DNA from 3 places in the Neobacillus sp. SRL179 genome. Region 3 is predicted to be linked to each of the others. Evidence: predicted binding sites of a transcription regulator. Region 3 holds the regulator's gene; each other region holds the start of a gene.
The links. The regulator CtsR, encoded in region 3, represses protease genes until heat stress. The targets are predictions, from matches to a motif close to ATGGTCAATAAAGGTCAAACA.
Positions count from the first base shown of each region.

Region 1 (10,405 bases), 1.4 Mb from region 3:
TGAAGGCATTAGAGCCGGATTCAGGAAAGCTTGGAAAAATTATTGAGGAGAAAATTGACCTAAAAGAAGAGGATATGCGTACTAAAGTGCTGCAAATTGTGAATGAAGTAACAAAAAAGGCAAATTTGGCCGATGCACATGTTATTGTATGCGGCGGCAAGGGAATGGGAGATTTACAAAATTTCCAACTAATCCATGAGTTAGCAGAAACAATTGGGGCTAGTGTCGGCGGTACTCGTGACGTAGTGGAAGCAGGCTGGCTGCCACATGAGCAGCAAGTGGGTCAAACGGGGGAAACGGTTACGCCTAAAATCTACTTTGCGATTGGTATCTCCGGAGCCATTCAACATGTAGTCGGCATGAAAAATTCCGAGTTTATTATTGCTATAAACAAAGATCCTAATGCGCCAATTTTTGATGTTGCCACATATGGAATTGTTGGGGACGCCCTCGAGATTGTTCCAAAACTAATCGAGCACTTTAAGCAGCTCAGAACTGAAAAAGGCGGTGAAATAAGTTATGCCTGAGAAATTTGACGTCATTATCGTTGGGGCAGGACCCGCAGGTACCTCTTGCGCCCTAACATGTGCAAAAAATGGGCTGAAGGTTTTGCTTATTGAAAGAGGAGAATATCCCGGTGCTAAAAATGTAATGGGCGGGGTATTGTACCGCAAACAAATGGAAGAATTAATTCCTGAGTTTTGGAAGGAAGCACCGCTTGAAAGACCAGTTATTGAACAACGCTTTTGGATGATGGATAAAGAATCGGTCGTTTCTTTTGGTTATAAAGGTCTTGAATGGGGCATTGAGCCATATAATAACTTTACAGTACTGCGTGCACAGTTTGACCAATGGTTTGCAAGGAAGGCAGTCGAAGCAGGTGCATTGCTGATTAATGAAACAGTTGTGACGGAATGTATTGTTGAAAATGGAAAGGTAATCGGGGTTCGTACTGACCGGCCGGACGGCGAAGTTTATGCCGATGTAGTTGTCTTAGCTGACGGAGTGAATTCACTTCTTTCTAAACAGTTAGGTTTTCATAAGGAGTTTCGCCCGGATGAAGTCGCCCTTACTGTCATGGAAGTAATTAACTTGCCTAAAGATAAAATCAATGACCGCTTTAATCTTGAAGACAACCAAGGTACTACTATTGAAATCTTCGGTGACTCGACAAAAGGAAACCTTGGGACTGCATTCATATATACCAATAAAGACAGCTTAAATATCGGAGTAGGAACGACCCTTTCTAGTATGATAAAAGCAAAACTAAAACCATATGAGCTGTTAGATTACTTAAAAAATCATCCTATGGTCAAACCGTTAATTGCAGGCGGGGAATCAGCTGAGTATCTCGCCCATTTAATTCCAGAAGGCGGATATCGTTCAGTTCCGAAGGTGGCCGGTAATGGTGTTATTGTTGTAGGTGATGCTGCCCAGCTGGTGAATGCGATCCATCGTGAAGGATCGAACATGGCGATGCATTCCGGTTTATTAGCTGCCGAAACCATTATAGAAGCTAAACATCGTGGTGACTTTACGCAAGCAAGTTTAAATCTCTACAGAGAAAAACTATATGATAGCTTTATTATTAAGGATTTAGAAAAGTATAAAGATGCTGCACATACGTTTGAAAAGTATCCACAATATTTTAATGAATATGTTCCTATGATGAATAAGGCAATGAGTAAATTCTTTACTGTTGATGGAACACCAAAACGAGAAAAGCAAAAACAGATCATGAAGAGTGTGACTTCAGAAAGAGGAACTATACGAGTATTGCAAGATCTTTATCGCGCATGGAAGGCGGTGAAATAATGTCAACCAAGAATATTGAAGAAAAACAATATCTTCTCCGTTTCAAATGTGACACTAAATCCCACTTAACCGTACTCGATCATGATGTGTGTATGACCCAATGTCCCGATAAAATATGTACAGTATTCTGCCCGGCAGAGGTATATAAATGGGAAGGTACGCGAATGCAAGTCGGCTATGAGGGCTGTCATGAATGTGGCAGCTGCCGAATTGGATGCCCCTATCAAAATATTAAATGGGAATACCCAAAGGGCGGTCATGGAATTGTGTTCCGCTTAGCTTAACTTAGTACAATTAATGTCCCAAAACTACCTGACTTCTCGCACATAACACAGTATTAATGCTGTTAAGTAAATTAACTTAGCATTTTATTGTGGAGAAGGATGTTTTGGGACTTTTTTTATGGATATTTACGATTTATTCCTATATGTAGGTTTTTTCACAAGAAAGGGTAAAAAGAGAGTGAAGCAGTGGGTTAGGTTTTCGAGGTCTAGCTTATTTTCTCTAGTTGTAATGCAGAGGAAAGGTCATCCTTTTTACTGGACTCAGTTAATGAAGAGGCAAGTGTGATGGCACTATCTATTAATTCCATATTAGCTGAACAATAATAGGGAGTCTTCCAATTAAAATCTCCTTCCTTAGTTGCTGGATAAATACTCACTTTCCAGTGATAATAAATTTTAGACTGGGGGAGTTGGACACCTTCTACCGCAATGAGCCAATGGGTAAATTCTAAATGACAATCAGTAGTGGATTTCTTTAGGGAATCCAGATCATTTAGTCCAATTGAAATAAAGGCCTTTTCATAAAAGTCATGATAATTTGGAGTTCTCATTTTTTCCCCTCCCTTAAAGGTTTATCTATATTATATGAAAGTTTGAAACTATTTTTGTGTGATAAATGTTAAAAATTATTAAAAAATTAAAACGTATTCATAAAATTGTCAAAAATAAGCGAGTTTTAGAAACGGAATACTTAGAGTGAAAAATCAGCCAGCCTGTTAAACTCAATTTTCAAAAATATAACAGGAAATTGACATTAATTAAAAAGTTTTTTATAATAACCTTGAAATCGAGATATTATTTAAGGATGGAAATATTAAAACAAAAACCTAAAGGATGAGGTTATTATGGAAAATGATTCAGTAGCTAAATCATTAAAGCTATTTATTGTCCTTTCAAGAGCATATAAAGCGATTAATGAACATGTAAATAAAGTAATACAAGCAAATGGGCTAAATCCAACAGAATTTGCCGTTTTGGAACTGCTTTATCATAAAGGTGACCAGCCCATGCAGCAAATCGGTGGGAAAATCTTGCTGGCTAGTGGAAGTATTACTTATGTAGTAGACAAGCTTGAACAAAAAGGGCTGTTGAAAAGAATTGCTTGCCCAACAGACCGACGGGTAACATATGCGCAAATAACAGAGGAAGGAAAAACGTTTATTCAAAATATTTTTCCTGAACATGCTAAGCAAATTGATACACTAATGTCGAGCTTAACTGATTCCGAGAAGACGGAAGCGATTGACTTGTTAAAAAAGTTAGGATTGCCAGCAGGTAAATTTTAAATACGGCCATTTTGGCCGTATTTTTTTTATTAAAAGGAATAAGAATGAACAGTGTCGAAATAATATACTTGGCAATTAGAAATAAGGGGGTTATTTTCATGAGCTTTGAAAACTATACATACGTTAGACCTGACTTGGATGAAGTAAAAGCACAATTTGAGGTGGTCCTTGAACGTTTTAAAAACGCCGCTACAGTGGAAGAACAAAGTGAAGTTATGAATGAGATTAATAGGCAAAGAAACGATTTAGGCACCATGTTCAACCTTTGTTATATTCGTCATTCTATTGATACGAATGATGAGTTTTATAAGGAAGAACAGGACTATATGGATGAGGTTCAGCCTGAGGTTGAGGGATTGGTAACAAAATATTACCAAGCGTTAGTTGACTCAAAATTCCGTCTTCAATTAGAAGAAAAATGGGGAACACAGCTTTTTGCACTTGCGGAAGGGCAGCTTAAGACGTTTAAACCAGAAATTGTACCGCATCTTCAAAGGGAAAATCGGTTATCAACAGAATACACCAAGTTGCTTGCTTCAGCTAAGATAGAATTTGAAGGAGAAGAAAGAACACTTGCTCAGTTAGAGCCATTTACGGAATCAAGAGATCGAGAAATACGAAAACGGGCCAACGAGGCAAAGTTTGGATTTTTAGCTGCACATGAAGCGGAGCTGGATCGTATTTATGATGAGTTAGTATCTGTAAGGACGCAGATTGCCCAAACCCTTGGTTTTAAAAACTTTGTGGAGCTAGGCTATTATCGGATGATGAGAACAGACTACAATGCAGAAATGGTGGCAAATTTCCGTAAACAGGTGAAGGAATATATTGTTCCCATTGCTACAAAATTAAAAGCTCGGCAACAAGAAAGAATCGGTCTGGACCAACTAAAGTATTATGACGAACCTTTTAATTTTCTATCAGGAAATGCTGCTCCGAAAGGCAGTCCAGAATGGATTATTGAAAATGGTCAAAAAATGTATGAAGATCTTTCAAAGGAAACAGGGGAATTTTTTAAATTTATGCAAGAAAACAATCTTATGGATCTGGTGGCAAAGAAAGGAAAAGCAGGCGGGGGCTATTGCACCTTTATAGAAAATTATAAGGCGCCATTTATTTTTTCTAATTTCAACGGTACATCGGGTGACATTGATGTGTTGACACATGAGGCAGGTCATGCCTTCCAAGTATATTCCAGCCGTCATTTTGAAATCCCAGAATATTATTGGCCAACCTATGAAGCTTGCGAGATTCATTCAATGAGCATGGAGTTTTTTACATGGCCATGGATGGAATTATTTTTTAAGGAAGATACCGATAAATATAAATTTTCACATCTAAGTAGTGCCTTATTATTCCTGCCTTATGGAGTTTCCGTAGATGAATTTCAGCACTGGGTTTATGAAAATCCAACTGCGTCCCCAACAGAACGGAAACTAAAATGGCGGGAGATCGAGAAAAAGTATTTACCACATAAAGATTATGATGGAAATGAATATTTAGAAAACGGTGGTTTTTGGCAGCGTCAAGGTCATATCTATAATTCCCCGTTTTATTATATTGATTACACGCTCGCACAAATATGTGCCTTTCAATTCTGGAAGCGTTCAAGAGAAGACCAACAAGCAGCATGGGCAGATTATGTAAAGCTTTGCAATCTTGGTGGCAGTATGTCATTTACTAAACTCGTGGAGACGGCTAACTTAATTTCACCCTTTGAAGATGGTTGTGTTGAATCTGTCGTAGGCGTAATTGATAGTTGGTTAAATACAGTAGAAGATAAAAATTTATAAAAAAAAGCGAAGCCTGTTAAAAAAAGGCTTCGCTTTTTGATTATTTCATAGGTACCGCTTCTGAAACAATTTTAAATTCTCCATCCTCCACAACAGTTGATAAATTTTTTGCTTCAGGTTGTTCTAAAATATAGTCGGCAATTTTATCTTCGAGTTGTTCTTGAATGACACGGCGAAGTGGGCGAGCGCCAAATGCAGGATGATAGCCAAGTTCAGCTAATTTTTCTTTTGCTTCCACAGTAATCGCGAATTCAATATTTTGTTCGTTTAATGTAGCTTGTAGTTCGCTCAGCATTAAATCAACGATATACAAAATGTGTTCTTTATCAAGTGCGTTAAATTCAATAATACTATCAAATCGGTTTAAGAATTCTGGTTTAAAGAAACTGCCTAGTGAATCTAAAATGCTTGCTTCTTCAATGGCTTCATTAGCACCAAAGCCGACATGGATAGTTTTGTGGCTGACACCAGCATTACTTGTCATAATAATGACCGTGTCCTTAAAGCTAACCACTCTTCCTTGGCTGTCAGTTAGACGGCCGTCTTCAAGTATTTGTAAAAACATGTGTTGTACATCTGGATGTGCCTTTTCAATTTCATCTAATAAAATAATGCTATAGGGATTTCGGCGAACTTTTTCAGTCAACTGGCCTGCCTCATCATGACCAATATAGCCTGGAGGTGAACCAATTAATTTAGAGACACTATGTTTTTCCATGTATTCGCTCATGTCTAAACGGATCATAGCTTCTTTTGACCCAAATAACTCTTCAGCAAGTGTTTTGGAAAGTTCTGTTTTTCCGACCCCTGTTGGTCCAACAAATAAGAAAGTACCAATTGGACGATGCTTTGATTTTAAGCCAGCACGACTACGTCTTATCGCCTTTGCCACCTTGTTTACTGCTTTTTCCTGTCCAATTACCTTCTTATTAAGATTTTCTTCTAAGTGTTTCATCTTAAACTGTTCATCTTGTTGAAGCTTGCCAACAGGTATACCTGTCTTTTGTTCAATAATTTCTTGAATATGAGATACTGTAACTATAGGTCGATTAGTGTTGGAATTATTGTTTAATTGCTTCTCAAGTTCTGCTTCTTCATCCCGCAGTATAGCAGCTTTCTCATATTGCTCATTTTTAAGTGCTTCGTCCTTCTCTCCGGCAATTTCCTTTAAGCGAACTTCAACTTGCTCATTACTTTTATAATCCGATGTTAGATTTAACTTAGAACCAGCTTCATCAAGCAAATCAATCGCTTTGTCCGGTAAGAAGCGGTCTTGAATGTAGCGCTGAGATAATTGTACACATGCATGTATCGCTTCTTCTGAATAGGTGACTTCATGGTAATCTTCGTATTTCTGTTGAATACCTTTTAAAATAGCAACCGCTGCTTCTGATGTTGGTTCAAGAACGTGGACTGGCTGGAAGCGGCGTTCTAAGGCAGAATCTTTTTCAATTTGCCGATATTCTTTTAATGTGGTTGCACCGACTACCTGCAATTCTCCACGTGCTAATGCTGGTTTTAATATATTTCCTGCATCCATAGAACCTTCAGCAGAACCGGCACCCACTAAAAGATGGATTTCATCAATAAAAAGAATAATATTTTTACGCTCTTGTACTTCTGATATGACTTGTTTCATTCTTTCTTCAAATTGCCCACGGATGCCCGTATTAGCTACTAGAGATGCTACATCTAATAAAAAGACTTCTTTATTACGTAATTTCACTGGGACATCGCCACTAGCAATTTTTATTGCCAGACCTTCTGCAATGGCTGTTTTACCGACACCTGGTTCTCCAATTAATACGGGATTATTTTTGTTTCTTCTATTAAGAATTTCTATTACTCGTTTTATTTCTTCATCTCGACCAATCACTGGATCGATTAATCCTGCTTTTGTTAAGTTGGTTAAGTTTCGTCCAAATTGGTCAATAAAAGCGTTATGACTTGCTTCATTTCCATTTATTGGTGCTTGTTGTCCATTTATATCTTGACCTTCTGGAAAGCCTTTAGCCATAAATAAATTTTCAAATGGGAAGTTCGGAAATGAATGTAAATTAGGACCAAACCCAGCCTTCAGGGTTTGTTTTTCTTTTGTATAACATTCTTGGCAGAGTTTCATTTCCTTACGTTGTCCATTAATATTAAAGCTTAATTGTATATTGGCAGTGTTTTGGTTGCATATTTGACAAAGCATAAGCAAATTACCTCCTAATATATTTTTTGTTTGAGTAACAAATACTTTGACTTTGACTATATTTGACCTTATGGCTATAGTATACTCTGACCTTTTTTGACTTTCAAGTATTTTGTTTATAGAAATGGTTACCAAATAAGAAAAAAAGCTCGTCTTTGTTTGTCCTTTAAATCATATATTGTTGATAAGGGGGAGATGATGTGACGAAGAATTGGACTCAAGCATTTCAAATTGCGGCAGTCTATGTAGGAACCGTGGTGGGGGCTGGCTTTGCCACAGGAAGAGAAATCGTTGAATTTTTTTCACGGTTTGGTTTCTTCGGCTTTCTAAGTATATTAATGAGCGGTTATCTCTTTATTGCACTAGGTTCCAAGCTTATGAGAATGGCCGCACATATAGATGCTAAATCTTACCAAGAGTTTAATGAGTACTTATTTGGTAAATGGCCAAGTCGTATCATTAACATCTTTATGCTTTTTATGCTGCTTGGAGTGAGTGCCGTCATGCTTTCAGGTGCTGGGGCAGTGTTCGATGAACAGTTGGGAATACCTAGGGATATTGGAGTATTTTTAACGATTTTTCTATCGTTTATCGTTATGTTAATCGGTACGAAAGGGCTTTTTGCCGTTAATACCTTTGTTGTTCCCTTAATGATTAGTTTCAGTGTTATTCTTATGCTTTTTTCCATTCAGCTGCCGCACTTTTTAGATCAATTATTATTTATTCCTCATGCAGACGATGGCTGGAAAACTGTAATAGCGCCCTTCTCCTATGCAGCCTTGAATCTTGGTCTTGCACAAGCCGTATTAGTACCGATTGCAACAGAGGTAAAGGATGATTGGACGATTAAATGGGGGGGGATCCTGGGAGGGGCGGCTCTAACCTTAATATTGATTTCTAGCCATTTTACCTTAATCATGCTGCCAAATTTAGAACTATATGAAATCCCTATGGCAATTGTTATGAAAAATTTGGCACCCTTTTTATATTGGATCTTTGTTCTCGTGATTTATGGGGAAATTTTCACATCCGTGATAGGAAATATCTTTGGACTTGACAGACAGCTAAAACAATTCATGCCTGTGCCTACGATTGCTTCGGTTACGGCCATTTTTGCGGTCTCCTACCTGATCAGCCTTGTAAACTATGGCACACTTTTATCCTATTTATATCCCTTGTTTGGCTATATCTGTATGACCTTTTTTATACTATTATGGATGAAACCATTTACACCAATGAAAAAAAAATAAAAATGGCAGCTGTTAACAAAAACAGCTGCCATTTTTATTTAAAAGGTAAAATGATAAAAATCATCAAATCAAAAACAATATGGGATACAATCACTAGTGGCATACTTTTTTTCCAATAATACAGGAGCCCCCACACCAAACCGGAAACAAGGGCTGCAAAAACCAATAAAAAAGAACCAGAGTAGAGATGAACCGAGGCGTAAAGTAATGCTGCAAGTGAAATACTCCAAATCGGTTGGAAGTACGTCATTAGCCTTTTTTGGATAAAACCCCGCCAGAATAGCTCCTCTCCAGGCGCTGCAATCAAAACCAGGGCAATATAATGCCAAAAAGCGTGTGGTGCATACCAGCGGTACAACGTTCTGATGGATTGCTCAAAAGGAAGATGCAGGATTTGAATAGCTTGAAATCCTAACCAAAAAATAAAGTAAATCAAGAATCCAGTGATTGCACCGAGGAAAATATATTGTATAAAGGATGCTTGATCATCTACTTCGCCCTGGAACATAGCAAATATTATTAACACTATCACTGATCCAGTAAAGATATACCAAAATATTGTTTTATCTTGAAATGAAAAGTATATAAGAGCATGCGCAAGAATGTATCCTATGATTAGGCGCATATCTAGAAAGCCTTTTTTCATATATAACAAACTCCTTTATGAATCAATAAAATTTATTTTAACAAATAAATTTTTCAAAAGGAAATTATTTTCTTTAAACATTTTATCCATTTCCTTTAATAAGAACTTATCTAGTTGGAAAAATAAATTGGGAAAGGAGTGATTGGAATGAGCAAATCTAAAAGCCAGCAAGAGCGTGAGTGGACGGTTAGAAAACAAGATCAAAATCCTCATGGTCAAGTTAAATCGTTAAAGGAACTTTCTAAAGAAGCAGGAAAAGGTCAATAATCAAAAAAGAGAAAAGACGAGGCAGTGATGAGTGCCTCGTCTTTTCAGAATATTCTTTTAATAAGCGCTTTCTTTTATCACTCTATAATTTTTATGATTGACAACCGTTCGTTGGTCTAATTCTAAATCACGATAATTATCCATATATGTTAGGTCGACTATTACAGAATTTTCATTTACCTTTTCAACAATCCCTTGCAGGCCGCCACGAAATTCTATGATATTTCCTACTTCTGCTTTTCTCAATTAGTCTCTCTCCTTTACCTCAAAAACTATATTAAAATCCAATTAAATAACAGTTTGCACTACTTTTAGCAATTCGTAAAGGCTTTTGTTTGACAATTTGGTTAATTCTTAAAGAATTTATATATTAATATGAAACAGAAACCAATAAAAGAAGGAAAACGCTTACATTAATAGAATAAGAGAAGGAATTTTTACTAATCATGAGACAATAAGTTAAAATACACTTTATAAGGGTGGTGCATGAATGTGATAGAAGAAATGGTCACAGAAATATTAGATAAGCTGAGTACAGGGGAGTTATCAGAGTACTTTGTAAAAAATGAGGATTTTTTGGAATTTCGTCAGGTACTTGTGAAAAGGAAGGATTTTAAGCACTTCCGTGGGATTGGTCAGCGAGGCGGAGATGTTTTATATCAATACCTTAAAGAACCAAGAAGTTAATCGTTTTTGTAAAGAGAATCGACATAGTTGTTGGTTCTCTTTTATTTTAAAATATATTGTTTTGAGAAAATTTAAACTTTGATAAAATAAGATAGATGATAAATGCTTAATGGAGATGAGTACATGGAATTAACTGAAAAAATTATGCAACTAAAACAAGAAATCGGAAATATAATGGTT
Region 1 covers NZ_OZ481792.1:1,458,691-1,469,095, forward strand. Annotated here, with positions in the region: gene AC4E8C_RS07200 (electron transfer flavoprotein subunit alpha/FixB family protein) at 1-527, shown strand, start outside; gene AC4E8C_RS07205 (FAD-dependent oxidoreductase) at 520-1,815, shown strand; gene AC4E8C_RS07210 (ferredoxin family protein) at 1,815-2,099, shown strand; gene AC4E8C_RS07215 (hypothetical protein) at 2,306-2,650, opposite strand; gene AC4E8C_RS07220 (MarR family winged helix-turn-helix transcriptional regulator) at 2,945-3,385, shown strand; gene AC4E8C_RS07225 (M3 family oligoendopeptidase) at 3,484-5,178, shown strand; gene AC4E8C_RS07230 (ATP-dependent Clp protease ATP-binding subunit) at 5,219-7,375, opposite strand; gene AC4E8C_RS07235 (YkvI family membrane protein) at 7,576-8,625, shown strand; gene AC4E8C_RS07240 (CPBP family intramembrane glutamic endopeptidase) at 8,660-9,271, opposite strand; gene AC4E8C_RS07245 (DUF6254 family protein) at 9,419-9,538, shown strand; gene AC4E8C_RS07250 (YkvS family protein) at 9,596-9,784, opposite strand; gene AC4E8C_RS07255 (hypothetical protein) at 10,031-10,225, shown strand; gene AC4E8C_RS07260 (AAA family ATPase) at 10,349-10,405, shown strand, end outside.
Region 1: AC4E8C_RS07230 (ATP-dependent Clp protease ATP-binding subunit) is a predicted target of CtsR. The motif match lies at 7,459-7,479, and genes of this name have one in related genera.

Region 2 (10,405 bases), 1.2 Mb from region 3:
TTGTTCAAGATGCTGGAACGAAAGAAGTGTTAACACTTGCTTATATGAACGAGGAATCTCTGAAGAAAACACTGGAAACCGGAGAAACGTGGTTTTACAGCCGCTCTCGCCAGGAATTATGGCATAAGGGAGAGACCAGCGGAAATACACAAACAGTTGTCAGTGTAAACTATGATTGTGACCAAGATGCGTTATTGGTTCTTGTTTATCCTAAAGGTCCTGCCTGTCACACAGGAGCAGTCAGCTGTTTTTCTGAACGAGTTTTCGAGGGTTCAAACTTGGGAGATTATCAGATCCTGCAGTCACTTGAAAAAGTCATTTTGCAGCGTGAGAAGGAACGCCCAGAAGGTGCCTATACAACCTACCTTTTTGAAAAAGGCGTCGATAAAATTTTGAAAAAAGTTGGTGAAGAGGCGGCTGAAGTCATCATTGCAGCGAAAAATCGAAGTCATGAGGAGCTTAAGTGGGAAGCTGCTGATTTGCTCTACCACCTCCAGGTATTGCTGGTGGAACAAGAACTGCCATTCAAAGAGGTTTTACGTACACTTGAGCAAAGACACAAAGACCGGTCCTAATGGGGACCGGTTTTATTTTTGAACGGAGGAAGCTTTTTTCTGAGAGATTCTACAAAAAAACGAGTTATTCTACAAAAACGAGGATGGATTCTACAAAAAAACGAGTTATTCTACAAAAACGAGGATGGATTCTACAAAAATAAGAGTTATTCTACAAAGTCAGAGAAGAATTCTACAATTAATGTAAATCGGCTATATGAAATTCTCTTTTTACGATTCCTTCTCGAACACGCCTTTATGTGGTATAATGCATAAGTTATGTTAAAAAATATGGAGGACCTCATGGTGAAAGACGCGAAGGCGAGAATTCAAAAGGGAAAACTATTGTCATTTGTTCCTACGGGGGAATATTATTTCACGAAGGGTTTAAAGGCATACCATCGACGTGATTTTATAAAAGCTAAAAAATATCTTGGACGAGCGATTCAGCTTGAGCCGGGTGAACCGATGATTACATGCCAGTTGGCCATTGTGTCAACAGAACTGGGTGAGTTTGAAAATTCCAACCGACTCTTGCATCATGTCCTTGAAGAGCTTGATCCTGATATGGCAGAATGCCATTACTTTCTAGCAAATAATTATGCCCATTTGGGATTTTTTAAAGATGCATACCATCATAGCAAGCTCTATTTACAGCTGGACCCAGAAGGCGATTTTTCGGAAGACGCAGAGGATCTGCTGGATGTACTCTCGTTGGAGTCTGATGAATTTGACGAGGAACCTTATGAGCAGGATGATTTAATTTTTAAACAAGAGCAAGCTCGCGAACTTTTGGAATCTGGTTATTTTCCTAAAGCAATCGAGTTATTAAAAGATGTCGTACAGGAATATCCAGAGTACTGGTCTGCTTACAACAATCTGGCCCTCGCTTACTTTTATTTAGGAAAAGTGGAAAAAGCGGAAGCGATTTTAGATGATGTGTTGGTGCGGAATCCTGGAAATCTTCATGCTCTTTGTAATAGACTTGTCTTTGCTCATTATCAAGGGCAGACGAATAGTGTCAACGGAATGCTTCAATCATTGAAAAAAATTCAACCCCTGCTAAGTGAGCATCAATTTAAGTTAGGTGCTACATTTGCATTAGTGGGAGAGTATGAGCTGGCTTATACATGGTTGAAGAGATTATATAAACATGGCTATGACGGGGATGGCCCATTTTATTATTGGCTTTCTTACGCAGCTTACTACACCGGACACGAAAATTTTGCGAAAAACATGTGGAAAATGGTCCTTGAATACACGCCTGACAAAGATGGGTCAGAACCGTGGAATTTCGAAAATACGCCGGCCAAGGGCTTTGAAAGCCTAACCGGATCGATTTTTCAAAAACTTGAAAGTGACTATGTGGAAGAGCGGTTATTTGCACTGTTCTTGACCACCGTTTCAAGTAAAAAAGAAGAAATCATAACTTCGAAAAGGCTCGTTCAAAATCAGAAATTCACGAAGTTGGAAAAAGAATATATCTCCTTAATCAGATTAGGGAAACCGACACCGGCCGCTGCTGCTCAAGAAATTGCTGAGATTTTTTATGAAAATCACCAGCCGATTGATGTAAAAGAGTCCGGATTGTACCTGATGTGGTTTTCCGTGTTTGTTGAGGTCTGCAAAGCAGGTGTCGTTTTGAAAAATAAGCGCGCTTGGGCGGGGGCTGTTGAGTATGTATGGCATAAGCTCCGCAGTGAAAAAGTTTCACAGCAGGAAGTAGCGGAGTTATATGGCATCTCAACTGCCACTCTTGGTAAATATGTGAAGCTAGTCAATAGTTTTTTGCAATAGTCCATGTGCCTTAATATGAGCAGATTTTTGGACTATAAAGCGATTGTTTTATACGATTAAGTAGGGAATACTAATACTTAATCGTATTTTTTTATATGATAAAGCGAAAGCGGGTTACCGCTGTTAAAAGGGAGTGACAACATGTCTGAAGAAAAAATTTATGATGTGATCATTGCTGGGGCTGGTCCGGCAGGAATGACAGCAGCTGTTTATACATCAAGAGCAAATCTTTCAACACTTATGATTGAGCGTGGTATGCCAGGCGGGCAGATGGCCAATACGGAGGATGTTGAGAACTATCCAGGGTTTGATAGTATTTTAGGTCCAGATTTATCAACAAAGATGTTTGAACATGCGAAAAAATTCGGCGCCGAATATGCATATGGCGATATTAAAGAAATTGTTGACCATGGTGATTACAAATTGATAACCGCTGGGTCAAAACAATATAAAGCCTACTCGGTTATCATTACAACAGGTGCAGAGTATAAGAAGCTCGGTGTTCCAGGTGAAAAAGAGCTTGGTGGACGCGGTGTGTCCTATTGTGCTGTTTGTGATGGAGCGTTTTTCAAAACAAAAGAATTGTTTGTCATTGGCGGCGGCGATTCTGCAGTAGAAGAGGGCGTTTATTTAACACGCTTTGCATCAAAGGTGACAATCGTTCACAGACGCGATCAACTGCGGGCCCAAAAAATTCTTCAAGACCGTGCCTTTGCTAATGAAAAGGTGGATTTTATCTGGAATCATACCGTGAAATCTATTAATAATAAAGACGGTAAAGTAGGAAGCGTCACACTTGTTTCAACAGAAAATGGGGAAGAACGGGAATTACCAGCAGATGGAGTCTTTATATACGTAGGAATGGTACCACTTTCTAAACCATTTGAAAATCTAGGGATTACCAATCAAAACGGCTATATTGAAACCAATGACCGGATGGAAACAAAGGTCCCAGGTATTTTTGCTGCAGGTGACATTCGTGAAAAAACACTTCGTCAAATTGTGACAGCTACAGGCGACGGAAGTATTGCCGCCCAAAGTGCCCAGCATTTTGTTGAAGAACTTAAAGAGGAAATGAAATTAAAGAACTAATCGGTTTCTGAAAAGCTGCACTATAAAGGAATTTGTGAATGATTACTTTACAAAAAAGTAACTCTGTTTTAATTCTCCTGTAACAGTAGTGAAATAAAAATAAGGTAATATAAGGGTAATTGACCCCCTTTAAAATAAATACCTTTTTTGCACAGGCTCAGTAGCTTGTGCTATTTTTTTTGAATGGGAGTAAAAAAGGCCGGATTAGCAGAAATAATTAACAGAAATATCAATTTTGTATTCATTGTGACTGTTTCCTAAAAATAGTATAATGAAATGAATATATGAATTGTCTGGCTGATATTCAGCAAGTGTTTAGAAATAGGCACTTATGCTTCATTAAGAAGGTGAAAACAATGCAGCGGGTTACTAATTGTGTATTGATAAGAAATAATCAAATATTATTGCTACAGAAACCGCGTCGCGGCTGGTGGGTTGCTCCAGGAGGGAAAATGGAGCCAGGCGAATCAGTTCGTGATTCTTGCATCCGGGAATATCGTGAGGAAACGGGGATTTATTTGAAAAATCCACAATTAAAGGGAATTTTCACCATGATTATGAAAGAAAGCGATGAGCTTTTATCAGAATGGATGATGTTTACCTTTGTTGCTACCGATTCAGATGGTGTCGATTTAGAGGAATCTGAAGAAGGAAAGTTAGCTTGGCAGTCAATAGACCAAATAAAAGCCTTGCCTATGGCCGCAGGAGATTTACATATCCTTGATTATATGGTTCATGGCAAAGGGATTATTTACGGCACTTTTACTTATACAAGTGATTTTCAACTGATTAGTTATCGATTAGATCCAAGTTAATCGGCTAGGAAAGAAATAAATGGGGGGAAATGAAATGAGTACTGGTTCGACAAGTGAAATTCAGATGGTCATTATTACCGGAATGTCCGGGGCTGGAAAAACTGTCGCTATTCAAAGTTTTGAAGATCTAGGATTCTTCTGTGTCGATAATTTGCCTCCAACACTGCTTCCAAAATTCCTTGAACTTATGAAGGAATCGGGGAATAAGATGAATAAAGTGGCACTTGTGATGGACTTACGCGGAAGAGAGTTTTTTGATCATCTTTTTAAGGCATTAGATGAATTGGCCGAAACATCATGGCTAACACCGCAAATATTATTTTTAGATGCAGATGATGCAACGTTAGTACGGAGATATAAGGAAACAAGACGATCACATCCGCTGGCACAGTCGGCCTCCCCCCTAGAAGGAATTACACTGGAACGGGAACTGTTAGAAGAGTTAAAAGGACGCGCCCAGTTAATTTATAACACTTCACAAATGAAACCGCGGGAGTTACGTGAAAAAATATTAACCGAATTTACGGCAAATAAACAATTAATCTTTACTGTCAATGTCATGTCATTTGGTTTTAAATATGGGATTCCAATCGATGCCGATCTTGTTTTTGATGTCCGCTTCTTGCCAAATCCTCACTATATTGATCATATGAGGCCAAAAACAGGTTTGGATGAAGAGGTTTCGAGTTACGTTTTAAAATGGAATGAAACGCAAAAGTTTTTGGAAAAAGTAACTGACCTGCTTACCTTTATGCTTCCCCATTATAAAAGGGAAGGTAAAGCACAGCTCGTTATTGCAATTGGATGTACGGGCGGGCAGCATCGGTCGGTTACATTAGCGGAATATATTGGCCGCTTTTTCCAAAAAGATTATAAGACGATTGTTTCTCATCGTGACATTGAGAGGAGAAAGGATAAAACAACATGAGAGAGTTAGGACAGCCACGAATTGTCGTCATTGGCGGCGGAACAGGATTACCCGTGTTATTGCGCGGATTAAAACAATATCCTGTTGATATTACTGCCATTGTGACAGTTGCGGATGACGGAGGCAGCTCAGGGCGCTTGCGTGAGGATTTACATATTCCTCCACCAGGCGACATTCGTAATGTATTGGCATCATTGTCAGATGTTGAACCGCTTGTTGAAGAAATGTTCCAACATCGATTTAAGACCTCGAATGAACTTTCTGGGCATTCACTAGGCAATCTTATTCTAGCAGCCATGACGTCGATTACGGGGAATTTTGTCCATGCCATCCAAGAAATGAGTAAAATCTTAAATGTCCGAGGGAAGGTACTCCCTGCTGCCAATCAAAGCGTCATTTTGCATGCTGAGATGGAAGACGGTGCCATTGTGTCAGGGGAATCTAAAATTCCTTACTCGGGTAAAAGAATTAAAAGAGTTTTTTTAACTTCCAAAAATCATATACGTCCCTTACCGGAGACGATTCAAGCGATTCGTCAGGCTGATTTAATTATTATTGGTCCAGGAAGTTTGTATACAAGTATACTGCCGAACCTTTTGGTTCCTCGTTTAGGGGATGAGGTTTGTCACTCCCATGCAAAAAAGGTTTATATTTGCAATTTGATGACCCAGGCAGGAGAAACCCATGGCTTTACGGCAAGCGATCATGTGAAGGCAATCTATGATCACATGAACTGTGCCTTTATTAATACCATTCTTGTGAATAATGAAGAAATTCCGCCGGATATTCAGCTCCGGTATAATGAAGAATTGGCCGACCCTGTGCAGTATGATATGCCGCAACTTTCCGAGCTTGGGCTTGAAGTGGTTCATGCCGATATTGCCTATCAGGAAAATGGGGCATTAAGGCATGATCCCAAAAAGGTAGCAAATATTTTATATAATTTGCTGATTACTGAAACCAAAAAGCGTTATGAATCGTAGATGGTAGTAGACTTCATAAATAATGTAATTAAGTTGGCGTAGTTATGGATAATTTTTAAAAATAATGCAATGAAAGTTTATTTAATCGAATACTTGTGTTCAAAAAGGTGGTGAGGGGATGTCTTTCGCTTCAGAGACAAAAAAGGAATTAACTAACTTGGAAGTGAAAACTTGCTGCATTCAATCCGAACTATCGGCGTTGATTCGCATGAACGGTTCCCTTTCCTTTTCTAATCGAAAGTTAATTGTCGATATACAAACAGAAAATGCTGCAATTGCCAGAAGAATTTATACATTACTAAAAAAGAGTTACGATGTGCAAGTGGAGCTGCTTGTTCGGAAGAAGATGCGCCTGAAGAAAAATAATGTCTATATTGTGCGTTTAAATGACCAGGCCAAAAAAATTCTTGAAGATACAAAAATATTAGGGGAAGGATTTACCTTCATTCATGACATTTCCCCAGACCTAATAAAGAAGAAGTGTTGTAAGCGTTCTTATCTGCGCGGAGCATTTCTTGCTGGTGGATCTGTCAACAACCCTGAAACTTCTTCTTATCATTTAGAAATTGCCTCGTTATATAAAGAACATAATGATTCTTTATGCGAGTTGATGAATACATTTGGACTAAATAGTAAAACGCTTGAGCGTAAAAAAGGGTTTATTACGTACTTAAAGGAAGCAGAGAAAATTACGGAGTTTTTAAATATTATTGGTGCTCACAATGCCTTGCTTCGCTTTGAAGATGTTCGTATTCTTCGAGACATGAGGAACTCTGTTAACCGCCTTGTAAACTGTGAGACCGCTAATCTCAATAAAACCATTAGTGCTTCGATCAGGCAGGTGGAAAACATTCGCTTCATTAATTCTTCCGTTGGTTTGCAAATTTTACCTGATAAACTGAGAGAAATTGCCGAACTTCGCGTCCAATATCCTGATGTCACACTAAAAGAGTTAGGGGAAATGGTATCAGGGGGGACGATTAGCAAGTCAGGGATTAATCATCGCTTACGAAAAATTGATGAGATTGCGGATAAACTGCGTACAGGAGAATTAACAGCAAAACAATCATAGTTTGTGAAATAATGAATAAATTAGAATCATGCCTATAGAGAATTTACCTGAGGAGGAATTTTACATGTTGGTTAAAGAAATAGAAGTAAAATTGAAAACTGGTCTTCAAGCACGACCTGCGGCACTTTTTGTGCAGGAAGCAAACCGATTTTCTGCAGATGTTTTTCTTGAAAAGGATGGAAAAAAAGTTAATGCGAAGAGTATTATGGGACTTATGAGTCTGGCGGTGGGCTCCGGAGTCGTTATTAATATTATTGCTGACGGCGATGATGAAGAAAATGCCATCAGCGTTTTATCGGATTTCATTCAGAACGAACATTAATCAGAAAGGGTTTGGCTTCAATAGAAGCTGGATCCTTTTTTTAGTTATAATTCAGATTAAACGCTGGGTAGAAGAACGGGTTGGCGGAATAAATGGGAAAGTCCGCGGAATTAATTCAAAAGTTGGCGGGAATAAGTGGAAAATCCGCGGAATTAATCTAAAAAGTGGCGAAAAAAACTGAAAAGTCGGCGGATCCAACCCTAAATGTCCATAAAAAAAGCAACCGGCCACAAAGCCGATTGCTTTTACAACTTACTTTTTCTCTGCATTTTCAGTTGGTTTACGAGTAATAATGCTGTCAATCAAGCCATATTCTTTCGCTCTTTCAGCTGTCATGAAATTGTCGCGGTCTGTATCTCTGCTAATAACTTCTAGCGATTGACCAGTGCGCTCTGCAATAATTCCATTTAATTTTTCACGAAGGAAAAGAATACGCTTAGCTGCAATTTCAATTTCTGTAGCTTGACCTTGAGCGCCGCCTAGTGGCTGGTGAATCATTACTTCAGCATTTGGAAGTGCATAGCGTTTTCCTTTTTGTCCAGCTGTAAGCAGGAATGCACCCATTGAAGCCGCCATACCGATACATACGGTTGATACATCTGCTTTTATGTACTGCATGGTATCATAAATGGCCATTCCGGCTGTTATGCTTCCGCCTGGGCTGTTGATATAAAGAGTTATATCTTTTTCAGGATTTTCCGCTTCAAGGAACAATAATTGTGCTACAATGCTGTTAGCCACATTGTCATCGATGGCGCTTCCTAACATAATAATCCGGTCTTTTAACAGACGGGAGTAAATGTCATAGGCTCTTTCGCCGCGGTTTGTTTGTTCAATAACTGTAGGAATCAAATTCATTTTTCTTCCTCCTTTGATTAGAAAAGGTAAAAGCTTATGTACTTGTATCATACACTGATGGTCAATAAAGGTCAAACATATTGACTTTTAAAAAGTTCGACATCTTTCCCTAAATAAGCATAACCATTTTATCCGACTTTAAAACCTATTCTTTACTTGCAATCAAGAAGGATATAACATATAATAGAAAAGTCGCAAATATACATGCGCTCGTGGTGCAACGGATAGCACGTAAGCCTCCGAAGCTTAAAATGTGAGTTCGATTCTCGCCGAGCGCATCAATAAAGGCCACCTGTTTTCTTATAAACGGGTGGTCTTTTCTTTTTCTTCCATCTACTAAAGTGTATTCCAAATTCTTCACACGAATCTCTCTTCATCGTGTAAAATAGGAGCAGGAGGAGATTCGGATGGACGTAAAGCCAGGGTTATGGCAACAGCAAACGTTAAAATTAGCAATGACGCAGGAGTTATCTCAGGCTATTGCCTTGTTGCAATACTCAGCCCAGGAGCTCACAGCGTTTTTAGAAGATAAAGCACTGGAGAATCCCTTATTACAAATTGAAAATGTGAATGTCAAGCCAATGAATCCTCTAATGGACCGGAACCGACGGAAACATCAAAAGACGGAAAAGGATTGGATTGAGCAAATCGCTGACAAACCATTTTCATTGGAAGAGTACTTACTTTCACAATTAAAAATAACTAACTTATCGGATGAGCAATTAACTGTGATTCATTACCTTATTCATAGTTTAGATGAAAACGGTTACTTTTTAGGTGACATACAGGAACTAGCACTGAAGCTTCAAGTGGACGAAGAGGTAGTAGAAGAATGTCTTGCAGTGATTCAAACATTAGAACCAGCTGGGATTGGGGCAAGGAATCTCCAAGAGTGCCTGCTGATGCAAATCTATTATAAAAATCCAGACAATGAATTGGCGCAAAAAATTATCGCCGATTACTTCGTCCCATTTGCTGAAAAGAAGTGGAAACAAATTTCGAAAGAACTACGGATCACACTTAAAGAGATCCAAGATGTATTTGATGATATCCAGCTGCTTAATCCAAAACCAACAGCTAACTTGCAAAAGGAAGCGACATCCTACATTATTCCTGATGCAATTGTAGAACATACAGCGGAGGGACTGTCGGTCCGGATGTTTGATGATACCTACCCAAGGATAAGCTTTAATGAACAGTATTATAAGAAGTTTAACAATCAAGATACTCATGTTAACCGTTTTTTGCAAGATAAAGTTCAGGATTACCAATGGATCTTAAAAAGCATCGAGCAGCGGAAAGAGACACTAACGAAGGTAGTTACTAAGATTATAGAAAAGCAGCCGGCGTTTTTTCAAAAAGGGGTGCAATCTTTAGTCCCGATGACAATGAAGGAGATTGCTGCAGAATTGGATATACATGAATCAACGGTGAGCAGGGCAGTAAGAGAAAAATATGTGCAAACCCCCATTGGTACGTATGCTCTAAAAACATTTTTCACTAGTACAATTCAGACCGTATCGGAGGATGAAACCACGTCTTCCACGCAAGTGAAAAATGAAATAAATAAATTAGTTGATCAAGAGAACAAGGAGAAGCCGCTGTCTGACCAAGAAATTGTGGAACAATTGAAGCAGCAAAAGGGAATCGTTGTTTCTAGAAGGACGATAGCTAAATACCGCGACCAGTTAGGGATTCCGTCCTCTGCAAAGCGGAAGCGGTTCAAATGACGCTTGCATAACCAAGTGATAAAATGGATTTAAACAAGGATTAAGGAAAGGAATAAACGGATGACAGAGACCAAGACCATTACTTTATACACCCGAAATGGCTGCCCTTTGTGTGACAAAGCAAAAGCAACGCTGCTTGAATTAAAAAACAACTTTGATTTTGAGTTAAAGGAACTGGATATTCAGCAGAGTGACGAGTTAACGGAACGTTATGGATTAATGATACCAGTCGTTCACATCAATGGCGAAGAGGT
Region 2 covers NZ_OZ481792.1:3,988,816-3,999,220, reverse strand. Annotated here, with positions in the region: gene hisIE (bifunctional phosphoribosyl-AMP cyclohydrolase/phosphoribosyl-ATP diphosphatase HisIE) at 1-575, shown strand, start outside; gene AC4E8C_RS19915 (tetratricopeptide repeat protein) at 858-2,351, shown strand; gene trxB (thioredoxin-disulfide reductase) at 2,493-3,443, shown strand; gene AC4E8C_RS19905 (NUDIX hydrolase) at 3,800-4,258, shown strand; gene rapZ (RNase adapter RapZ) at 4,293-5,186, shown strand; gene AC4E8C_RS19895 (gluconeogenesis factor YvcK family protein) at 5,183-6,169, shown strand; gene whiA (DNA-binding protein WhiA) at 6,288-7,241, shown strand; gene AC4E8C_RS19885 (HPr family phosphocarrier protein) at 7,306-7,563, shown strand; gene clpP (ATP-dependent Clp endopeptidase proteolytic subunit ClpP) at 7,816-8,421, opposite strand; tRNA gene AC4E8C_RS19875 (tRNA-Arg) at 8,628-8,699, shown strand; gene rpoN (RNA polymerase factor sigma-54) at 8,829-10,151, shown strand; gene AC4E8C_RS19865 (glutaredoxin family protein) at 10,212-10,405, shown strand, end outside.
Region 2: clpP (ATP-dependent Clp endopeptidase proteolytic subunit ClpP) is a predicted target of CtsR. The motif match lies at 8,479-8,499, and genes of this name have one in related genera.

Region 3 (10,405 bases):
TCCTTCTGGGATTTCCAAAGCTGGTTGGTGAAATTAATGCCTGAATTTCCACTAGAACAGGCCGTGTTCCTTCCATAGATGCAACGACAGTCGAACCTGCGGCACCACGCGATCTTTCTTCTAAGAAGATTTCCGACGGATTTTCCACTTCTTCAAGGCCAAATTCCTTCATTTCAAAAATACCCATTTCATTGGTGGAGCCAAAACGGTTTTTCACCGCTCTTAAAATTCGATAGGTGTGATGTCGTTCTCCTTCAAAATATAGAACAGTATCAACCATATGCTCCAACAGCCTTGGACCAGCAATCGATCCTTCTTTGGTTACATGACCGACGATAAAAATAGCGATCCCTTTTGTTTTTCCAATTCTCATTAATTCTGACGTACATTCCCGGACTTGGGATACACTCCCCGGTGCACTTGTCACATCCGGATGGAACACCGTTTGAATAGAGTCGATGATCACGAAACTAGGATTAGCTTGTTCAATTGTCCGATTGATTTCCTCCAGATTTGTCTCTGAGTAAACGAGTAAGTTCTCAGAAGAAATCCCTAATCGTTCGGCGCGAAGCTTTGTCTGTCTTAATGACTCTTCCCCAGATATGTATAAGACCTGATTCCCTTTATTAGCTAACTGTGAAGATACTTGCAATAGAAGAGTAGATTTCCCAATCCCTGGATCTCCGCCAATTAAGACCAACGAGCCTTTTACAACACCACCGCCAAGGACACGATTTAATTCGTTTAAGTCCGTCATTATTCGTGGTTCATTTTCCATTTCAATTGAATTGATCGGCATCGGTTTTGTTAAAATATTAGAACCGCTTGGAGAATGGGCAAACGCTCCTCTTCTATTAGCCCCGGTTATTTCAACTTCCTCTGTCATGGTATTCCATTGTCCGCAGCCAGGGCACTTCCCCATCCACTTGGCAGATTCGTACCCGCACTCCTGACACATAAATTTTGTTTTTCGTTTAGCCATTATCTGTTCAACCTTTCTTACAAAAACTCTAATGGACGTTACGCTAGTTCGCCTTTATTTTAAAGCACTTCCGAGATAAATGAAAAAGAGGTACACGGGTTGACTTTATTCACGTGTACCTCTTGCATTTGTTAATAAGCTGTAAACTATTTAATCAAACATGGTTTACTTTGCTAAGCTTGTATTCTCGGCCACTTTAACGACAAACTCGCCATCAGCAACATCTATCACAGCATGTTGACCGGTTAATAATGTTCCTTTTAATAATTCTTCAGAAAGCCGGTCTTCAATATGCTTTTGAATAGCACGACGAAGCGGTCTTGCCCCGTACTCAGGATCATAACCTTCCTGAGAGATTTTCTCCTTAGCAGCGGCTGTTAATTCTAATGAAATATTATGCTCTTTTAACCGTTTTACTAATTGGTCTGATAGCAAGGTAACAATTTCTTCGAGATGTTTTTTCTCTAATGCATGGAAAACAATAATCTCGTCGATCCGATTGAGGAATTCAGGACGGAAGGCTTTCTTTAGCTCTTCCATTACTTTCCCCTTCATATCCTTGTAATCCTGCTGACCATCTTGAATATTGAAGCCTACGTATTTGTTCCGTTTCAGGGCTTCTGCACCCACATTGGATGTCATGATGAGAACAGTATTGCGGAAATCGACTGTTCTTCCTTTTGAATCTGTTAGACGGCCATCCTCAAGGACTTGAAGCAAGATATTAAAGACGTCTGGATGTGCTTTTTCAATTTCATCCAGCAATATAACAGAATACGGTTTTCTGCGGACTTTTTCCGTTAATTGTCCGCCTTCTTCATAACCGACATATCCTGGAGGTGAGCCGACAAGACGGGAAGTAGAATGTTTCTCCATATACTCTGACATATCAATTCGAATGATTGAATCCTCATCACCGAACATTGCTTCAGCTAGAGCGCGGGCTAATTCGGTTTTCCCTACCCCTGTTGGTCCTAGGAAGATAAATGAGCCAATTGGCCGTTTTGGATCTTTTAATCCTGCTCTTGCCCGGCGAACAGCCTTTGAAACGGCGACAACAGCTTCCTCCTGCCCAATGACACGGGAGTGTAAAACTTCCTCTAAGTTAAGTAACTTAGCGGTCTCTGTATCGGCAAGCCTGGAGACAGGTACTCCCGTCCAGCTTGACACAACACTTGCAATATCTTCAACCGTTACTTCATTATTTTCTTTTCCTTGCTTTTCTTTCCACGTTTTCTTGGTTTCCTCTAACTGTTCACGCAGACGCTGCTCGGTATCTCTTAATGAAGCGGCTTTCTCAAATTCTTGACTTTGGACAGCTGCATCTTTTTCTTTTCTTACTTCCTCAAGCTTTACCTCTAATTCTTTTAAATTAGGCGGTGTTGTATACGAGCGCAGTCTAACTTTTGAGCCTGCCTCATCGATCAAATCAATTGCTTTATCAGGCAGGAAGCGGTCTGAGATATAGCGGTCTGATAGCTTTACAGCTGCTTCAATGGCTTCATCCGTAATCGAAACACGGTGGTGGGCCTCATAGCGATCGCGTAACCCCGCCAGAATTTGAATAGATTCCTCAGCCGTTGGTTCATCCACACGAATTGGCTGGAAGCGGCGCTCGAGTGCAGCATCTTTTTCGATATATTTACGATATTCATCTAATGTCGTTGCACCGATACATTGAAGTTCTCCGCGGGCAAGTGAGGGTTTTAGGATATTGGAAGCATCGATGGCGCCCTCTGCTCCGCCAGCCCCAATTAATGTGTGAAGCTCATCAATAAAAAGAATAATATTTCCGGCTTGACGGATTTCATCCATTACCTTTTTCAAACGATCCTCAAATTCACCGCGGTATTTTGTTCCTGCTACAACCGTTCCCATATCAAGTGTCATCACCCGTTTGTCACGGAGAATCTCAGGCACTTCGTTATTTACAATTTGTTGGGCCAGCCCTTCAGCAATTGCCGTCTTTCCGACACCAGGTTCACCAATTAACACGGGGTTATTCTTCGTACGCCGGCTTAACACCTCAATGACCCGTTGAATTTCTTTACTACGGCCAATAACTGGGTCCAAGCTGCCTTCACGGGCAATCGCTGTTAAATCTCTAGCAAGGCTGTCAAGTGTTGGTGTATTAGCACTAACTGACGCCCCTTGATGGCCGCCTGATTCATTGCTTCCTAATAATTGAAGCACCTGCTGGCGTGCCTTGTTTAAGCTGACACCAAGGTTATTTAATACCCGGGCAGCAACCCCTTCTCCTTCACGAATTAAGCCAAGGAGAATATGTTCTGTTCCTACATACGAATGTCCTAATTTTCGTGCCTCGTCCATTGATAATTCAATAACCTTTTTTGCTCTAGGAGTATAGTGAATAGTTTGAGAGGTTTCTTGTCCTTTACCAATTAAATTCTCTACTTCTTTTTGAATTTTATCAGAACCTAAACCAAGCCCATAAAGTGCTTTAGCTGCAATCCCTTCACCTTCACGAACCAACCCTAATAAAACGTGTTCAGTTCCAATGTTGTTATGTCCAAGGCGAATGGCTTCCTCTTGTGCCAAAGCAAGAACCTTTTGTGCTCTTTCTGTAAAACGTCCAAACATCATATTCTATTCCTCCTCACCTATTTTTCCATGCTCCATGTTAATTCGATCCCTAATTAACGTTGCTCTGCGAATATCCCTTTCATGCGGTCTTAATGGACCACCGGCATATTGCTGTAAAAATCCCGGCTGGGTTAGGATCATTAATTCATTTAAGATTGTCTTCGGCATTTTCTTTATATACCCCATATCTATTCCAAGCCGAACATCGGATAAACAGCGTGCTGCTTCTTTTGATTCAATAATTCGGCTATTAGATAATACTCCTAATGAGCGAAACACTCTGTCTTCTAATTGTATGTTAGAAGTTTTCCGTAATGCTTCCCGAGCTGACCTTTCTTGGGAAATTAACTGACTGACAACTCCTTTTAAATCACGGCTAATATCAACTTCAGACTTTCCTAGCGTGATTTGATTGGAAATTTGAAAGATATTTCCCTGCGCCTCACTGCCTTCACCATAAATTCCTCTTACAACAAGACCTAATTGGTGAATAGCCGGAATGATGCGGTTTATTTGCTGGGTAAGTATTAATCCAGGTAAATGCATCATAACGGAGGCCCGAAGTCCCGTTCCAACATTTGTGGGACAACTTGTTAAATAACCGTGTTTTTCGTCAAAGGCATAATGAATGTTACTTTCAAGCCAATCATCTATTTCGTTGGCCGCCGCCAATGCCTCTGCAATTTGTAAGCCGGGAAACAAACATTGAATTCTGATATGGTCTTCTTCATTAATCATAATACTAACTTCTTCGTTTTCTGTTAAAAGAACAGCACCATAAGGTGAATCTTCAGCCAATAGGGGACTAACCAAGTGCTTTTCTACTAAGACCCTTTTCTGAAGCGGCTGCATTTCATCAATTTTTAATAATTCCATCCTTCCATACTTTTGAAGATCGGATTGGTTAAGGATTTCCTCCATATTGACAATAACCGCTTTTGCCTCTTCTGGTGAAAATACAGTCGGAAAGTTGTAAGCCTCAAAGTTTCTAGCTAGACGGATTCGAGAACTAAGGACAATATCCGAATCCGGTCCCTCTTCGCTCATCCAGGAGCTGACGGCTTGATTAAAGAAATGTTCAAGCGACACGTTATTCTCCTCCCTCTTCGTTTCCAGCTAATTGTTTTTCTAACGTACGTATTTCATCGCGAATCTCCGCAGCCTTCTCAAATTCCTCATTGGAAATGGCATTTCGGAGTCCTAGTTTTAATTCTTCGATTTGTTTACGAAGATGGAGGCTGCCGCCAATTCTTTTCGGTATTTTACCATTATGTGACCAATTTCCACCATGCAAACGCCTTAATACAGGCTGTAACTGGTCTTGAAATGTTTCATAACAATGGGCACAGCCAAACCGTCCTACCTTTAAAAACTGTGGAAAAGTCATCGAGCAATGATCACATTGAAGGATTTCCTCCTGTTGAAATGGACTTTCACTCGACTTTTGAAATGTTGGGTCAATATTTAATAATCCTGCTAATAGATTATTAAAAGCAAAACCAGATTCCCCATTAAAGATAAACATTTCGCCTTTTTCCTGGGCACATTTCTCACAAAGATGTACTTCTGTTTTTTCACCATTAATAATTTTTGTAAAATGAAGAGCAGCTGGCCTTTGATTGCATTCTTGACAGATCATATTTATCACCTCTCTGGCTGCACTAGTTATTTATATTTTAAGGATGTTAACATTGCTTTTAACATTCTTGCTCGTAATTCATCACGATATGGAAGATCAATATATAAGACAGAACGATCGATGACACTTAGCATAATTTTTGCCTCTCGTTTTGTAATGACCTCCTCATGAACCAGTCTTACAATTACATCTTCAGCACTTGTTTGACTAATTCGATTTTGGATGATTGCTAGCAACTGATCAATTAAATGGGCTAAATCGTGGGATTGAACCTTCATAATCCGAATATATCCACCGCCGCCCCGTTTACTTTCTACAATATATCCTCGTTCAATGGTGAAACGAGTATTAATGACATAATTGATTTGTGAAGGGACGCACTGAAACTTGTCAGCAATTTCATTTCGCTTAATTTCAACAAGGTCTTCTTCACTTAACTCCAAAACCTGCTTTAGATATTTTTCAATAATATCGGAGATGTTTCTCATCTTCCCACCTCCCATCATCTGACTTTGACTATATTTGACTTTTATTATACTGAAATTTTGGGGGAGATGCAACGATTCACTACTACTGATTTTCTCCAAATTTCCCCGCCCTGAAACCTATGATTTCTAAGAAATACCGACTAAAATAGATTCTTCTCCATAGAGCAGGGTTAGATATCATTCTAGTTTTGACACAGAGATGCGTTTTTCCTGTTTTTGTATATAAATACTTTCTAATATTTCCTCCTGCCTGTAAAATGTAATTGTAAAAATTATGAAATAAGAAAGTCTATGAGTGAAAAGGAAAGACGGTATGACATCGATTGGCTTAGGAATTTTGGGATTTTCTTATTATTTCCTTTCCATGCGGCACGATTTTTTGATTATTGGGATCCTTTTTATGTAAAAAATGAAACATTGAGCTGGGGGTTAAGCTGGTTCATTTCAGTTGCTAATTTATGGTTTATGCCCCTGCTATTTTGGTTAGCCGGTTCTGCCAGCTGGTACGTACGCATTACAGATAAAATCCAAATCCTTTTTTCTAAAATAAAGATGCAGCCGCCTGTTAATACCGCTCTTAGTTGGCCTATTACTCATTGTTCCACCTAAAAGGGTATTTTGCGATTATGGACCATACCGGAAAATCATCAGGTTCCTATTTCATGTTTTTAAAAGAATTTTCCTCAAACTTTAGCGATTTATCAGGTTGTTTTGGTACATTTACCCCTGCTCACCTGTGGTTTATCCTTTATCTTTTTGTTCTTTCAATATTGGCTTTACCCGTTTTTCATTTTTTACGAACAGAAAAACCAAAACATTTTATCCATTACACTATGAGTAAGCCATCCATGTTTATCCTGTTTTTTATAGTGTTAGCACTAACAACTAAACTGCCAGCTCCAGGCGGGCAAAATCCATTCTTTTACTTCGTTCTTTTTATTATGGGGTATATAACTAGCAGTGATCAACGATTCCAAGAGATGTTTAATCGTTTACGCCTTAGGGGTTTATTAGTAATACTTATCTCTGTACCAATCTGGGTTTTCCTCGTTGCCCAAAACGATGACATAAAAAGTCTTTTAATGGACAGCTTCTTAACGTTGTTCAGGATGTTTAATGTATGGATGGGCCTAATCGTCATTCATGGGTATGGTCATAAATATTTAAATAAAAATCATCGACTCCTTCCCTTTTTGAATGAAGCTGCGTTTCCGGTTTATATTATTCATCAAACGGTGTTAGTGGTGATTGGTTATTATGTGATTAGGCTAGACCTAACTGTCCCACTTAAATATGTCTTAATTATGATTTCAACCTTAACAGTCTCTCTTCTTATTTTTGAGTTCGTAATAAAGAGGACTCATCTCACCCGATTCCTATTTGGTGTAAAAGTCAAAAAGGGTAATAGTGGGGCTGGGCACTCTAATAATAAAAGTATGTAGGGGTATCTTTTTATGATTGATTGTCCTTATATGCTGGGTCTTAAAGACATTTAGGGCAATCTTTCGGGGGGTTTTGTCTTTTAGACGGTTTCTTAAAGACATTTTTGACAGGGCTTCGATGAGTTTTGTCTTTTAGACGGTTTCTTAAAGACATTTTTGACAGGGCTTCGATGAGTTTTGTCCTTTAGACGGCTTCTTAAAGACATTTTGAGCAGGACTTCGGGGAGTTTTGTCCTTTAGACGGCTTCTTAAAGACATTTTGAGCAGGACTTCGGGGAGTTTTGTCCTTTAGACGGCTTCTTAAAGACATTTTTGGCAGGACTTCGATGAGTTTTGTCCTCTAGACGGCTTCTTAAAGACATTTTGATTGACTGAGACACAAATTTTGTCTTTAAGAGAGATGCTACATTTAAATAACAGCATCCTCTTAAATTTTTAGACTATTTTATAATGCAAAAAAAGACAACCCAATACAGGTTGTCTTTTGTGTGCCTGGCAACGTCCTACTCTCACAGGGACGCGTGTCCCAACTACCATCGGCGCTGAGAAGCTTAACTTCCGTGTTCGGTATGGGAACGGGTGTGACCTTCTCGCCTTAATTACCAGACTATTTAATTAGAGGTTCATTCCCTCAAAACTAGATAATGCAGAAGAAGTTTTAAAAACTCAAGTTCACCTAATATAAATGGTTAAGTCCTCGAACGATTAGTATCAGTCAGCTCCACATGTCGCCACGCTTCCACCTCTGACCTATCAACCTGATCATCTTTCAGGGTTCTTACTAGCTTGACGCTATGGGAAATCTCATCTTGAGGGGGGCTTCATGCTTAGATGCTTTCAGCACTTATCCCGTCCGCACATAGCTACCCAGCGATGCCTTTGGCAAGACAACTGGTACACCAGCGGTGCGTCCATCCCGGTCCTCTCGTACTAAGGACAGCTCCTCTCAAATTTCCTGCGCCCACGACGGATAGGGACCGAACTGTCTCACGACGTTCTGAACCCAGCTCGCGTACCGCTTTAATGGGCGAACAGCCCAACCCTTGGGACCGACTACAGCCCCAGGATGCGATGAGCCGACATCGAGGTGCCAAACCTCCCCGTCGATGTGGACTCTTGGGGGAGATAAGCCTGTTATCCCCGGGGTAGCTTTTATCCGTTGAGCGATGGCCCTTCCATGCGGAACCACCGGATCACTAAGCCCGACTTTCGTCCCTGCTCGACTTGTAGGTCTCGCAGTCAAGCTCCCTTGTGCCTTTACACTCTACGAATGATTTCCAACCATTCTGAGGGAACCTTTGGGCGCCTCCGTTACTCTTTAGGAGGCGACCGCCCCAGTCAAACTGCCCACCTGACACTGTCTCCCACCCCGATAAGGGGTGCGGGTTAGAATTTCAATACAGCCAGGGTAGTATCCCACCGACGCCTCCACCGAAGCTAGCGCTCCGGCTTCTCAGGCTCCTACCTATCCTGTACAAGCTGTACCAAAATTCAATATCAGGCTACAGTAAAGCTCCACGGGGTCTTTCCGTCCTGTCGCGGGTAACCTGCATCTTCACAGGTACTATAATTTCACCGAGTCTCTCGTTGAGACAGTGCCCAGATCGTTACGCCTTTCGTGCGGGTCGGAACTTACCCGACAAGGAATTTCGCTACCTTAGGACCGTTATAGTTACGGCCGCCGTTTACTGGGGCTTCGATTCAGAGCTTCGCTTGCGCTAACCCCTCCTCTTAACCTTCCAGCACCGGGCAGGCGTCAGCCCCTATACTTCGCCTTGCGGCTTCGCAGAGACCTGTGTTTTTGCTAAACAGTCGCCTGGGCCTATTCACTGCGGCTCTTCGAGGCTATGAACCTCAAAGAGCACCCCTTCTCCCGAAGTTACGGGGTCATTTTGCCGAGTTCCTTAACGAGAGTTCTCTCGCTCACCTTAGGATTCTCTCCTCGCCTACCTGTGTCGGTTTGCGGTACGGGCACCTTTTATCTCGCTAGAGGCTTTTCTTGGCAGTGTGGAATCAGGAACTTCGGTACTAAATTTCCCTCGCTGTCACAGCTCAGCCTTCACGGTGAACGGATTTTCCTATTCACCAGCCTAACTGCTTAGACGCGCATATCCAACAGCGCGCTTACCCTATCCTCCTGCGTCCCCCCATCACTCAAACGATAAAGAGGTGGTACAGGAATATCAACCTGTTGTCCATCGCCTACGCCTTTCGGCCTCGGCTTAGGTCCCGACTAACCCTGAGCGGACGAGCCTTCCTCAGGAAACCTTAGGCATTCGGTGGATGAGATTCTCACTCATCTTTCGCTACTCATACCGGCATTCTCACTTCTAAGCGCTCCACCAGTCCTTACGGTCTAGCTTCAACGCCCTTAGAACGCTCTCCTACCACTGACACCTGATGGTGTCAATCCACAGCTTCGGTGATACGTTTAGCCCCGGTACATTTTCGGCGCAGAGTCACTCGACCAGTGAGCTATTACGCACTCTTTAAATGGTGGCTGCTTCTAAGCCAACATCCTGGTTGTCTAAGCAACTCCACATCCTTTTCCACTTAACGTATACTTTGGGACCTTAGCTGGTGGTCTGGGCTGTTTCCCTTTTGACTACGGATCTTATCACTCGCAGTCTGACTCCCACGGATAAGTCTTTGGCATTCGGAGTTTGTCTGAATTCGGTAACCCGATGAGGGCCCCTAGTCCAAACAGTGCTCTACCTCCAAGACTCTTACTACGTGAGGCTAGCCCTAAAGCTATTTCGGAGAGAACCAGCTATCTCCAAGTTCGATTGGAATTTCTCCGCTACCCACACCTCATCCCCGCACTTTTCAACGTGCGTGGGTTCGGGCCTCCATCCAGTGTTACCTGGACTTCACCCTGGACATGGGTAGATCACCTGGTTTCGGGTCTACGACCACATACTCATTCGCCCTATTCAGACTCGCTTTCGCTGCGGCTCCGTCTTTTCAACTTAACCTTGCATGGGATCGTAACTCGCCGGTTCATTCTACAAAAGGCACGCTATCACCCATTAACGGGCTCTAACTACTTGTAGGCACACGGTTTCAGGAACTATTTCACTCCCCTTCCGGGGTGCTTTTCACCTTTCCCTCACGGTACTGGTTCACTATCGGTCACTAGGGAGTATTTAGCCTTGGGAGATGGTCCTCCCTGCTTCCGACCGGATTTCTCGTGTCCGGCCGTACTCAGGATCCACTCAGGAGGGAACGAAGTTTCAACTACAGGGTTTTT
Region 3 covers NZ_OZ481792.1:97,394-107,798, reverse strand. Annotated here, with positions in the region: gene radA (DNA repair protein RadA) at 1-982, opposite strand, end outside; gene clpC (ATP-dependent protease ATP-binding subunit ClpC) at 1,148-3,586, opposite strand; gene mcsB (protein-arginine kinase McsB) at 3,590-4,675, opposite strand; gene mcsA (protein-arginine kinase activator protein McsA) at 4,677-5,225, opposite strand; gene AC4E8C_RS00535 (CtsR family transcriptional regulator) at 5,252-5,713, opposite strand; gene AC4E8C_RS00530 (hypothetical protein) at 6,005-6,322, shown strand; gene AC4E8C_RS00525 (acyltransferase family protein) at 6,340-7,155, shown strand; rRNA gene rrf (5S ribosomal RNA) at 7,646-7,762, opposite strand; rRNA gene AC4E8C_RS00515 (23S ribosomal RNA) at 7,841-10,405, opposite strand, start outside.